DNA from 2 places in the Kurthia sp. ISK08 genome. Region 1 is predicted to be linked to the other one. Evidence: riboswitches for the same ligand, from Rfam matches in the RefSeq annotation. Region 1 holds a riboswitch; the other holds the start of a gene.
The links. Region 1 has a riboswitch for thiamine pyrophosphate ahead of ACKVQX_RS03685 (3-oxoacyl-ACP reductase). Riboswitches for the same ligand answer to the same signal wherever they lie in the genome.
Positions count from the first base shown of each region.

Region 2: another riboswitch for thiamine pyrophosphate. It lies ahead of thiT (energy-coupled thiamine transporter ThiT); the one in region 1 lies ahead of ACKVQX_RS03685 (3-oxoacyl-ACP reductase).

Region 1 covers NZ_JBJXHL010000002.1:7,341-12,952, forward strand. Annotated here, with positions in the region: gene menB (1,4-dihydroxy-2-naphthoyl-CoA synthase) at 1-656, shown strand, start outside; gene ACKVQX_RS03680 (NtaA/DmoA family FMN-dependent monooxygenase) at 718-2,022, opposite strand; gene ACKVQX_RS03685 (3-oxoacyl-ACP reductase) at 2,053-2,805, opposite strand; TPP riboswitch at 2,919-3,018, opposite strand; gene ACKVQX_RS03690 (PfkB family carbohydrate kinase) at 3,168-4,265, shown strand; gene ACKVQX_RS03695 (pseudouridine-5'-phosphate glycosidase) at 4,268-5,182, shown strand; gene ACKVQX_RS03700 (o-succinylbenzoate--CoA ligase) at 5,279-5,612, shown strand, end outside.
Region 2 covers NZ_JBJXHL010000008.1:72,859-78,470, reverse strand. Annotated here, with positions in the region: gene ACKVQX_RS13470 (tryptophan-rich sensory protein) at 1-378, shown strand, start outside; gene map (type I methionyl aminopeptidase) at 433-1,185, opposite strand; gene thiT (energy-coupled thiamine transporter ThiT) at 1,355-1,918, opposite strand; TPP riboswitch at 2,014-2,113, opposite strand; gene ACKVQX_RS13455 (DUF4870 domain-containing protein) at 2,229-2,582, shown strand; gene ACKVQX_RS13450 (peptidylprolyl isomerase) at 2,625-3,497, opposite strand; gene ACKVQX_RS13445 (HAMP domain-containing sensor histidine kinase) at 3,561-4,973, opposite strand; gene ACKVQX_RS13440 (response regulator) at 4,957-5,612, opposite strand, start outside.

The DNA of each region.
Region 1 (5,612 bases):
CGAAAATCGGTGCAATCATCTTAACAGGTGAAGGCGAAAAAGCATTCTGTTCAGGCGGTGACCAAAAAGTACGTGGTAACGGTGGTTACGTAGGTGACGATAATATTCCACGTCTAAATGTATTAGATTTACAAACATTAATTCGTAAAATTCCAAAACCAGTAGTTGCGATGGTAGCAGGTTATGCAATCGGTGGAGGTCACGTATTACATGTTGTTTGTGACTTAACAATCGCAGCTGATAATGCACGCTTCGGTCAAACAGGTCCTCGCGTAGGTTCATTTGACGGTGGTTACGGTGCAGGTTACTTAGCACGTATTATCGGTCATAAAAAAGCACGTGAAATTTGGTTCTTATGCCGTCAATATGATGCACAAGAAGCACTTGATATGGGCTTAGTTAATACAGTAGTACCTTACGAGCAGTTAGAAGACGAAACAGTGAAATGGTGTGAAGAAATGCTTGCACTGTCACCAATGGCTCTTCGTATGTTAAAAGGTGCATTCAATGCAGATTCAGACGGTCTTGCAGGTATTCAACAACTTGCAGGTGACGCAACACTTCTTTACTACACATCAGATGAAGCAAAAGAAGGTCGCGATGCATTCAAAGAAAAACGTCAACCAGACTTCGGTCAGTTCCCACGTTTCCCATAGAACTTAAATGATTATAAAAAGTAGCGTAGACCTTTGGATGGTTTACGCTACTTTTTTATTATCATAATCCCATGCGTTCACGGAATGTATGCTCCATGTAAGCCTCTCTAAAAAGTCCTCTTTTTTGCATTTCAGGAACAATCATTTCAACAAAATCTTCTAAACTATCAGGTAATGTTGGAGGCATGAGGTTAAATCCATCAGCTACGCCTTCCTTAAACCAGATCTCCATTTGGTCTACAATTTCCTTTGGTGTACCAATCAATGTACAATGTCCACCGCCAGCATTTAAGTAACCGAGTAATTCTTTCACTGTTGGATCGGTATCACGAATGATTTCTAGAATCGTTTCATAGCGTCCCACAGGTCCATTGAATGCTTCTACAGAAGGTAATGGAGGGATCTTTTCATCAATATTCCAATTTAAGCAGTCTTGCTGAATAAATGAGCTTAATTGTTTTAAAGCAACTTCAATTGGGAGAGCTTGGTCCAATGCTTCCTTTTTAGCTAAAGCTTCTTCATGTGTATGACCTACATATGTTACTAATCCAGGTAAAATTTTAATATGTTTCTTAGGTTTAGATGATTTTTCAATTGCGTCATTTAATTTATGTCGAAAATTTTTAGCTTGCTTGAGGTTCCAAGAGACTGAATAGACTACTTCAGCATGATTAGCAGCTAAAGCAACGCCCTGTTTTGAAGCACCTGCTTGCATTTTGACCGGTGCACCTTGTGGACTTTTTGGTACAGTAGAAGGACCTGCAACTTGAAAATAATGACCACTGTGATTAAAAGAGTGAATATTTGAAGCATTGATAATTTTATTTTCTTCACGATTATAGACAAAATCACAAGCATCCCAAGATAAAAATAGTTGATCCATAAGTATCGAAAATTCTTCAGCTTTTTCATAGCGTTGATTATGGGGAGGTAATGCTTCCATACTGTGATTACGAGCTTCATTATCACTCATTGATGTAACGAGATTCCAACCTACGCGCCCCTCGGTGAGATGGTCCAAACTTAATAGTTGTCTAGAAACTGTATAGGGATTAGAGAACGTACTTGAAATAGTGGCAACTAAACCAATATGATGCGTTACTTGAGAAATAGCTGTTAAATTAATTAGCGGATCAAACCAAAATGCAGGCATGACTTGTGCATCATTTGCTGGAAAAGCATGATGATCTGCAAAAAATACAGCGTCTAACAATCCTTTTTCCGCTAGTTGAGCTAATTCTTGATAATAAGAGATACTTCCAATATCCTCAATGCGTGAATTGTCCATTAGCCAAGCTGCTTGATGATGACCACAACCATATAGTAAAACACCTATATGTAACTGTTTTTCTGTAGTTTTTAACATGATTTACACCTCGATTTATTTGGATAGGGATTAGTTCATTGTTAAACCACCATCTACTGTAAAGTTTTGTCCTGTAATTCCATGTGCTTTTTCGGAACATAGATAAGCTACCATATTGGCAACATCTTGTGGCGTGGTTACTTTTCTTAAAGGTGTAGATTGAGAGATTAAATCGAATACTTCAGGTGTTGTAACAGCACTGGCATCTGTTGTTTTTAAAAGACCTCCTGAAACAACATTTGCTCGGATGCCATAGACGCCTAATTCTGAAGCGAGATTACGTGTGAAACCAATCAAAGCTGCTTTAGCAGTTGTGTATTCATGGTAGGGTACGACAGGATTTTGAAATAAATTAGTACCAATGCTAATAATGCTACCGTTTTTTCTTTCAATAAACTGTGGAATCACACTCTGGCTTGTATTGAATGCCGCTTTTAACGTACCATCCAGCTGTTTTTGATAATCATCCCAAGAAAGGTCTTTGAAAGATTTTTGTTTAATCGGATCGAATTTAAAGTCGATTAATGCATTATTTACAACAGCGTCTATTTGACCAAAGTGTTCTGTTGCCATGTTCATTAATTGATCGACTTCTTTTCGATTCGTTACATCAGCTTGAATAGCAATGGCTTTGTCTTCACCAATTTCAGCTACTAATTTTTCAGCAGCTTCTTTACTTTGATAATAATTAATGACAACTTGAAAATCTTGTTGTGCAAGTGTTTTGACAATAACTGCACCTAACCCTCTACTCCCACCTGTAACTACTACTGTTTTTTTCATTCAAAACAACTCCTCTTATTTATTTCAACTTAAATAAAAAATACACAACCTTCGTAGGAAAGTTGTGTATAACAAATCATTGCATAACAAAAAAGTACAGACTTTTTTCAGTATGTATAGAATTGACACTTTCCTACGCTAGTATTAACTAGTTCAGGTTCAAAGGGTTTGAGTAGGACTCATCTCAGTTAAATAACACCCCTAGTGTAGACCTATTAAGTTACATTGAATACTAACTTATAAGGTTTATATTGTCAAATTTGTTTATTATTTATATTGATATTAAACAAAAGTTTGTTTTTATAAACATTTGACACTAGACTTAATTTTGTTTATGATGTAAACAAATAAAACTTAGGGTGATGACATTGACGGAGAGAGAACAAGCACTGATTCAACTCATTAAGGAAAACCCGTTTATGCAGCAACAAGAGATGGCTGAAAAATTAGAAATGTCGAGACCGGCTCTAGCTAACTTAATATCGGGGTTAGTGAAAAAGGGTAAGATTATAGGGAGAGCGTACGTATTGCCAAAAGAAAATAAAATTATATGTATTGGTGGAGCCAATATGGACCGAAAACTTCATTTGAAGGGACAGGTTCAGATGGGGACATCAAATCCTGTAACATCTACAGAAAGTGTAGGTGGCGTAGCGCGAAATATTGCTGAAAACTTGGGAAGACTTGGACATCAAGTGAGTTTACTGACGACTGCTGGAAAAGATTCTGATTGGCAAGCAATTGTTGCAGCTTCGAATGCTTTCATTCATTTAGAAGAAGTCGAGCAGTTGGAACAATGTTCAACAGGTTCTTACACAGCCATTATGGATGAACAAGGCGAATTGGTTATGGCAACAGCGAATATGGACGTCTATGATGCATTAACACCACAAATTCTAATGAAGCATGAACATGTTTTATCGACTGCTCCGGCAATTATAGTTGATTTGAATTGTCCGAAAGAAACAGTTGATTATATTCAACAATTTGCAGTAACGAGAGAAGTACCTCTTATTATTGTGCCGGTATCTTCTCCAAAGATGAACCGTATGCCAACAACATTAGAAGGCGTTACATGGTTCATCTGTAATACAGATGAAGCCGAAACATTAACAAATCGTACGATTACATCAGAAGCAGATTATTTACAAGCAATTCAAGAGATCGCTCAGATGGGCGTAGAAAATGTCGTAATTACAGCTGGCGCAAAGGGAGTTTATGCTGCAAACAAGAACTTGATGCCAACACATTTTGAAGCACGAGCAGCAAATCAAATTGAGGATGTTACAGGCGCAGGAGATGCATTCGTCTCAGCAGTTGTACATGCTTGGTTAGAGAAGTACACATTTGAACAGACGATTCAAGCAGGATTAATCAATGCGAAAAATACGCTTGAATCTAAGTTTACTGTACGTCCTGAATTAACAAAACAATCGTTAGAACAAGAACTGGAGGATTAATTATGAAACAATACATCGAATTATCAAAAGAAGTACAAGAAGGAATGGACGCTGGTAAAGCTATCGTTGCATTAGAATCAACAATTATCTCACACGGTATGCCATACCCACAAAATGTACAAACAGCACGTGAAGTAGAACAAATCATTCGTGAACATGGCGCAGTTCCAGCAACAATCGCAATCATCGATGGCAAAATCAAAATTGGTTTATCAGATGAAGAATTAGAAATGTTCGGTAATGCGGATAATGTAGCAAAAGCTTCTCGTCGTGATATTCCATACTTAATCGCAACGAAAAAAATCGGTGCGACAACAGTAGCAGCGACAATGATTGCAGCTGAATTAGCAGGAATCGAGTTATTCGTAACAGGTGGTATTGGTGGCGTTCACCGCGGCGCAGAAACAACAATGGATATTTCAGCTGACTTAGAAGAATTAGCAACTTCTAAAGTAGGTGTTGTATGTGCAGGTGCAAAATCAATTTTAGATATTGGTTTAACACTTGAATTCTTAGAAACAAAAGGTGTGCCTGTTATTGGATATGGTACAGACGAATTACCAGCATTCTTCACACGTAAATCAGGATTTGATGTAAACTTCCGTCAAGATACACCTGCAGAAGTTGCAGCAACTTTACGTACAAAATGGAATTTAAATATGGCTGGTGGCGCAGTAATCGCTAACCCAATCCCAGAAGCAGATGCATTAGACCATGACTTCATTACAAATATTATTCATGAAGCATTAAAAGAAGCAGAAGAAAATAATATTCAAGGTAAATCAGTTACGCCATTCTTATTAGGTAAAGTAAAAGAGTTAACAGAAGGTAAGAGCCTAGTAGCTAACATTGCATTAGTAAAACACAATGCGCATATCGGTGCTCAAATCGCAGTTGAATTAAATAAAACAAAATAATATACGAACGGAAACCTTTCGATTTGAGGGGTTTCCGTTTTGTATTTCACATGTTTCGTATTAGAATAAGAAAGGATGAAAACAATAGAGTTAGGGATGAAAAAAATGATACCAAACTGGATTGAGCAACGCACGTCATTAACACCTCATCGTGTAGCATTAACTTTTCAAGATGAGAAATGGACGTATGAACAGCTATCCGAACAATCGAAATATTATGCTGGTGCTATAAAAGCTGCCGGTTTACATGAAGGACAACGCGTTGCCATTTTTGGGCGGTCAACACCGCATCTTATTCGTACGATTTTTGCATGTATGCAATTGCGTATCGAGATGGTGTTATTAAACTTACGATTAACAGAAGCAGAACTTGCTTATCAAATTCAAGATGCACAAGTAGATGCATTACTTGTGGATGACGATTTAGTAG
Region 2 (5,612 bases), on a different contig from region 1:
GCAGGTATGTATTTATTACTACCTGAAAAGAATACGATGACCACACGCCTACCTATATCACTTTATTTAGCATGGCTCGTATTACTTATTATGTTCAATTTAGCAATCTTACTTGTTGCAGCACGTTGGGATGGTTTTGGATTAAGTCAACCGCTATGGGCCGTCATCTTATTGACTGTCTTTGTAGCCATTGCACTTCACATCCGCTTTCATCATTACGATCCTTACTTCCCGATTCTATTCATCTGGTTCTATTTAGGAATTGCTGTACAAAATAACTTTGAGGAATTATTAGTAACAACAGCTGCATTATTTTTAAGTGGTGTATTACTTGCTGGTATTCTATTTATGCGTAAAAAGCCAAGAACAATCTATTAACATGTTTTACACTATAGAAAAGAGGAGAACGAAAAAATCGTTCTCCTCTTTTTATTAATCAATTTTTGTTGTTAAAATCGGGCCATTTTTTGTCACGATTACTGTATGCTCTAGTTGTGCTACAAATGATTTATCTGGTGTTAAAAACGCCCAACCATCTGTACCTTCAATAATATTTTCAGCTGCTTGTGAGATGAATGGTTCTACTGCGAAAACCATACCTTCTTTCATTAAAGTAGCGTCCCATGCATCATAATAGTTCAATACATATTGTGGTTCTTCATGTAATGAGTGTCCTACACCATGACCTGTTAGGTTCATAATTACTTTTAAACCATTATCATGCGCTTCACGTTCTACAGCTTTACCAATTTGATTCAATTTAGAACCTGGTTTAACCTTTGTCATAGCACGATCAAAAGCTGACTGTGCTACATCACATAATTTTTGTAATTCTGGCTTTTCAGCATCACCTACGATAAATGAAATACCTGTATCTGCATAAAAACCATCCACATGACCCGATACATCAATATTAATCATATCGCCTTCTTTTAGAGGTGTATCGTTTGGAATGCCATGTGCTACGACCTCGTTTACACTAATACATGTGAAACCTGGGAAGTCATATTCTGCTTTTGGTCCAGATACTGCACCTTTTTCTTCAAATAGTTTACCAGCTAATTCATCTAGCTCTTTTGTTGTAACGCCTGGTTTTGTCGCAGCTTTCATTGCCTCGCGAATTTCTGCCATGGCACGACCCGCTTTTAATAACGCATCGATTTCTTGTTGAGTTGTTGCAATCATGTATAACGGTCCCTTCTATATAAAATTCTACTCTTAACTATATCATAATTTTTGTAGATACATATAAAAAGTCTATGCATTCTTTCATACATTCAGTAAAAGTTTTTATTTAGGTGGATATATATATAATAAAAAACGTAACGATTTCTTAGTCGCTACGTTTTTATTCTTAATACGTCTTTTGAACGAATAACTTAGGTGCTGCTCTAAACAATAGATAAATCACGACAGCTGTTAAAATAATAGCTGGAATCATATACGAGCTATTATAAACAACAGAATAAATCCATGGGTTTTGGTCGCCCGCATAACTTGCGAAGAATACTGCGCCTGCTACTGTATGTGAAATCAGTCGTAGGATTCCACCAATTGCTGTACCCACTAAAATCCAGCCAAGCATTGCGCCATCTTTTTTCTGTTTTGAAGCACGAATAACCATCGGACGGAAAACTCCAGCAATCCCGACAATTGTGAACGCAAAGAAGTAATCTAAAAATCCTTGTAATGGGGTTAAAATACTTGCACCTGTTAAAACTTGTAGTACCCCTACAATAAGACCTGTCGCAAGCCCTGGTAATGTTCCCCAACGCATCGCCATCAATACGATTGGTACCATAACTAAACTAATGGAACCACCCTGTGCCCAAATCGAAAACGATAGTTTGTCTAAAATAAAACCAATCGCCGCAAAAATGGCCACCTCAATCATCATTAATAATCTTTGTTTGTTCATCTTTATGAACCTCCATTGATTTGATGTCTTACACAATTCCTGTGGTAATCTAGATAAAAAAAACGACATCAGGACAGAGCCTGACATCGTTATATGTCGGTTTCTATCCACATTCCTACGCAAGTGTTAACTTACAGGTTCGAAGGGTTGGAGTCGAAACTCTCTCTCAGCACGTATGCACCCCTTGTGGTTTACATCATTATTTTTGAACACTCTCATTCTACTGAATTTAACGAAATATAGCAATAGCATGAAACGATTTCCATTTTTATACGTATATAAGTTATTATGAACAAAAGGGAGGGTTATCATGGAACAGAATAATCGTATTTTATCATCACTTTGTTACTTCAGTATTTTCTTTGCAGGCTTTATTTTACCGCTGATTGTTATGCTCGTTGTAAAAGATCGTGATGTAAAAAAACACGCAACACATGCACTTATTTCTCACTTGTTACTTTATGTTCCTGCAGTTATTTTCTTTATTATTTTAGCAACAATGGGTATCTTTGCATCAGCTGAAATGAGTGATTCAACAGGTGCTGCACTTGGTATAGGTGTCATTATTTTCATCATTTTCATGGCTTTATTCTCATTGGCGATTGTCATTTGGAATATCGTTCGCGGCATTCAAGTATTAAACCAAAAAAGTACAACTATGTAAGAAAAAGAAGCAGCTGAGATAATTCTCATACTGCTTCTTTTGTTATTTACTGAGTGTATTTGTAATGTCGTAGTCTGCCATTTTCTCTGTTAACCAACTTGAATATTGTGCGCTAATTTGCGCTTCAATATACGCTTCTTTTACTTTGTCTTTGACCTCTTCATACTTCGCTGTTTTTGCATCGACTGTACCTGTTACTTTGATAATATGGTAACCATAATCTGTTTTGATTGGGTCACTAATATCACCTTTTTTCATGCTGAAAGCTTGTGTCGCAAATTCTTCCACCATTTCTGATTTCGTAAAGTAGCCTAAGTCGCCACCTTTACTTTTCGTGGCAGTATCAGTTGAATATTTCTTCGCCAATTTTGCAAAGTCACCACCTGCATCTAACTCTTTTTTGATTTTTGTCGCAGTTGCTTTTTTCTCTACAAGAATGTGACTTGCCTTCACTTGCGCTGCTGTATCGAATGTAGATTGATTTTCTTTTAGATAAGCTTTTAATGTTTCGTCAGATGTATCTAAATCCTTCTCAATCATTTTAGATGCGAGTACATACGTTTTTAAATTCGCTTTAAAATCAGATTTAGACATGTTATTTGATTCAAGTGCTGATTCAAGTGCATCTGCTCCGCCATATTGTGTTTCGACTTTTTTATATTGTGCATCTACTTCTGCATCACTTGCTGTTACTTTTTGTTTTTCTGCTTCAAGTGTAATTACTTGATCTTGAATTAATGTTTCAAGCGCTGCACTACCATATTGTTTATTTAAAACATTATTCAGTTGCTGTTGTGTAATTTTCGTATCGCCTACTTTTGCGACATATCCTGTTTTGGCTGTTGCATAATATACACCACTTCCAACAACTAAAACAAAGATGATAGCGATTGCCCAGATCATTCTCTTTTTCATCTATTTGACACTCCTTATTTTTGAACTATCTTCACTATAAAGAAGGAATGTGTCAACGAGACGTCATGCTTCATTTCTTTTCAGTTCAATCACAAAACACGTACCTTGTTCATCGCTATGCACTAAACGTAAGTCACCTTGCATCGACTGAGCCATCATTTTACTAAGTGGTAATCCCAACCCTAATCCACGAATTGCATATTTTTTATTTTCCCCTCGATAAAAGCGGTCAAAAATAAATGGTTGTTCTTCTTTTGGAATACCACTTCCCTCGTCTTGAACAAAAATACGCACTTTTTCTTTATCTGCTTGTAGACGAATATGAATCTGACCTTGTTCATGCATTGCTTGTGCTGCATTCGTCCATAAATTCGTACAAATCTGTTGGAAACGTATAGGATCAATTGAGAGGTGAATTGGTTCTACATGTTCATCTAATGTAATCTGAACTTCTTCAAACTCTTGTGTAGTTTGCCATTGTTTCATTGTATTTTCTACATACGAATTGATTTCTTTTGTTTCAAATTTAAGTGGGATGGCATTGACTGCAAACGAGTTAAAAGCAAGTAAGTCACCTACCATCGTTTTCATTTTCTTCGTTTCGACCATTGCCATCTGTACAAATTCACGTGCTTCCTCTCCAGTCACAACACCGTCTTTTAATGCTTGAAGTAAGCCGTCAATTGCTGTTACAGGCGTTTTTAATTCATGCGTTACACCTGCTAAAAGCTCTGTACGCATCGCTTCAAGTTGTTCAAGACGATTCGCCATCTCAGTAAATGATGTGACAAGTTCATATACTTCTCGTTCCTTTGGATGATCTGGCAGAGAGATAGCATAATTCCCTTCTTGAATTTGCTTGGCTGCTACAGCTACCTCCCGAATTGGACGAACTAATCGAGAAGTTAAATAATAGATAGCTCCAAGTCCAATGAGTGCAAGTGCTCCAATCATTAGTGCTAGTTGACCATATGCTTGATTCGAGCGCGTCATCATTTTTTCATCTTCCATAACAACAACCCAGCCTACATGCTTCTCATCCATTTCTACTTTTTTCTTCACCATATAGTAGGTTTGCGATATACCATCTAAGTCTTTTAGTGTCTGTTTTTCATCTGAAGAAGTTAGTACCTCTTTTGGAATTTTGGTAATTTTTGGTCCCATAGCACGTTCATTTAGTACATCCCCGTCTGTATTTGTTATATAGACTTTTGGTTTTATATCTTGTCTTGAGAACTTCTCAGGATCGCCAATAAAACGATTCGGCACATCATTTGTTGGATTCTCTACATCTGTTAATTGGTTTGTTATTTGTTCTGCTAGTACTTCCATTGTATCCATGCGATACGATACATTCGTATGACGAATCCACATGGCTGAAATAAATGCCACAATCGCTAAGCCAATGAGTAATACGAGTAAATAACGCGTCATCCAATACGTTTGTAGTGAGATACGTTTACGATTTTTGAACACGTAGTTGATACCCCAATCCTCGCAGTGTACGGATTTCACCCTCATCAGCTGCCCACGCTTGTAACGCTTTACGCAGTCTTTTAATAGATAAGTCAACTGCTCTGTCACTTCCATCGTAGTTCCAGCCCCACACATTCTCTAATAATTGATCACGTGTGAATGTTTGATTTGGATGTTCTGCTAAAAATAATAGTACGGATAAGTCACGTGGCGTGAGTGTCACTTCTTCTCCGTGCAGGTGAACTTGATGCGCTGTTGAATCAATTTGTAAAGCTCCAAACTGCTTCACTGCATGTTGTGGTTGATTCACGCGTCTTAACACGGCTTTAATCCGCGCTACCACTTCCTCTGCTTCAAAAGGCTTGGCAATGTAGTCATCTGCGCCACCATTTAAACCATCTAATTTAAAATGTGTGTCACCAAGTGCAGTCAACATAATCACAGGTGTTTGTGACTGCTCACGAATTTCTTTTAAAATTGTCCAACCATCTTTTCCTGGTAACATCACATCAAGTAATACAAGGTCTGGTTGAAAACGTTCAAATATAAAAAAAACTTCACTACCTGTAAAGACTTGTTCTGTTTCAAAACCTGCTTTACGTAAATAAACCTTTAACACTTGGCTAATGGCTTGGTCAT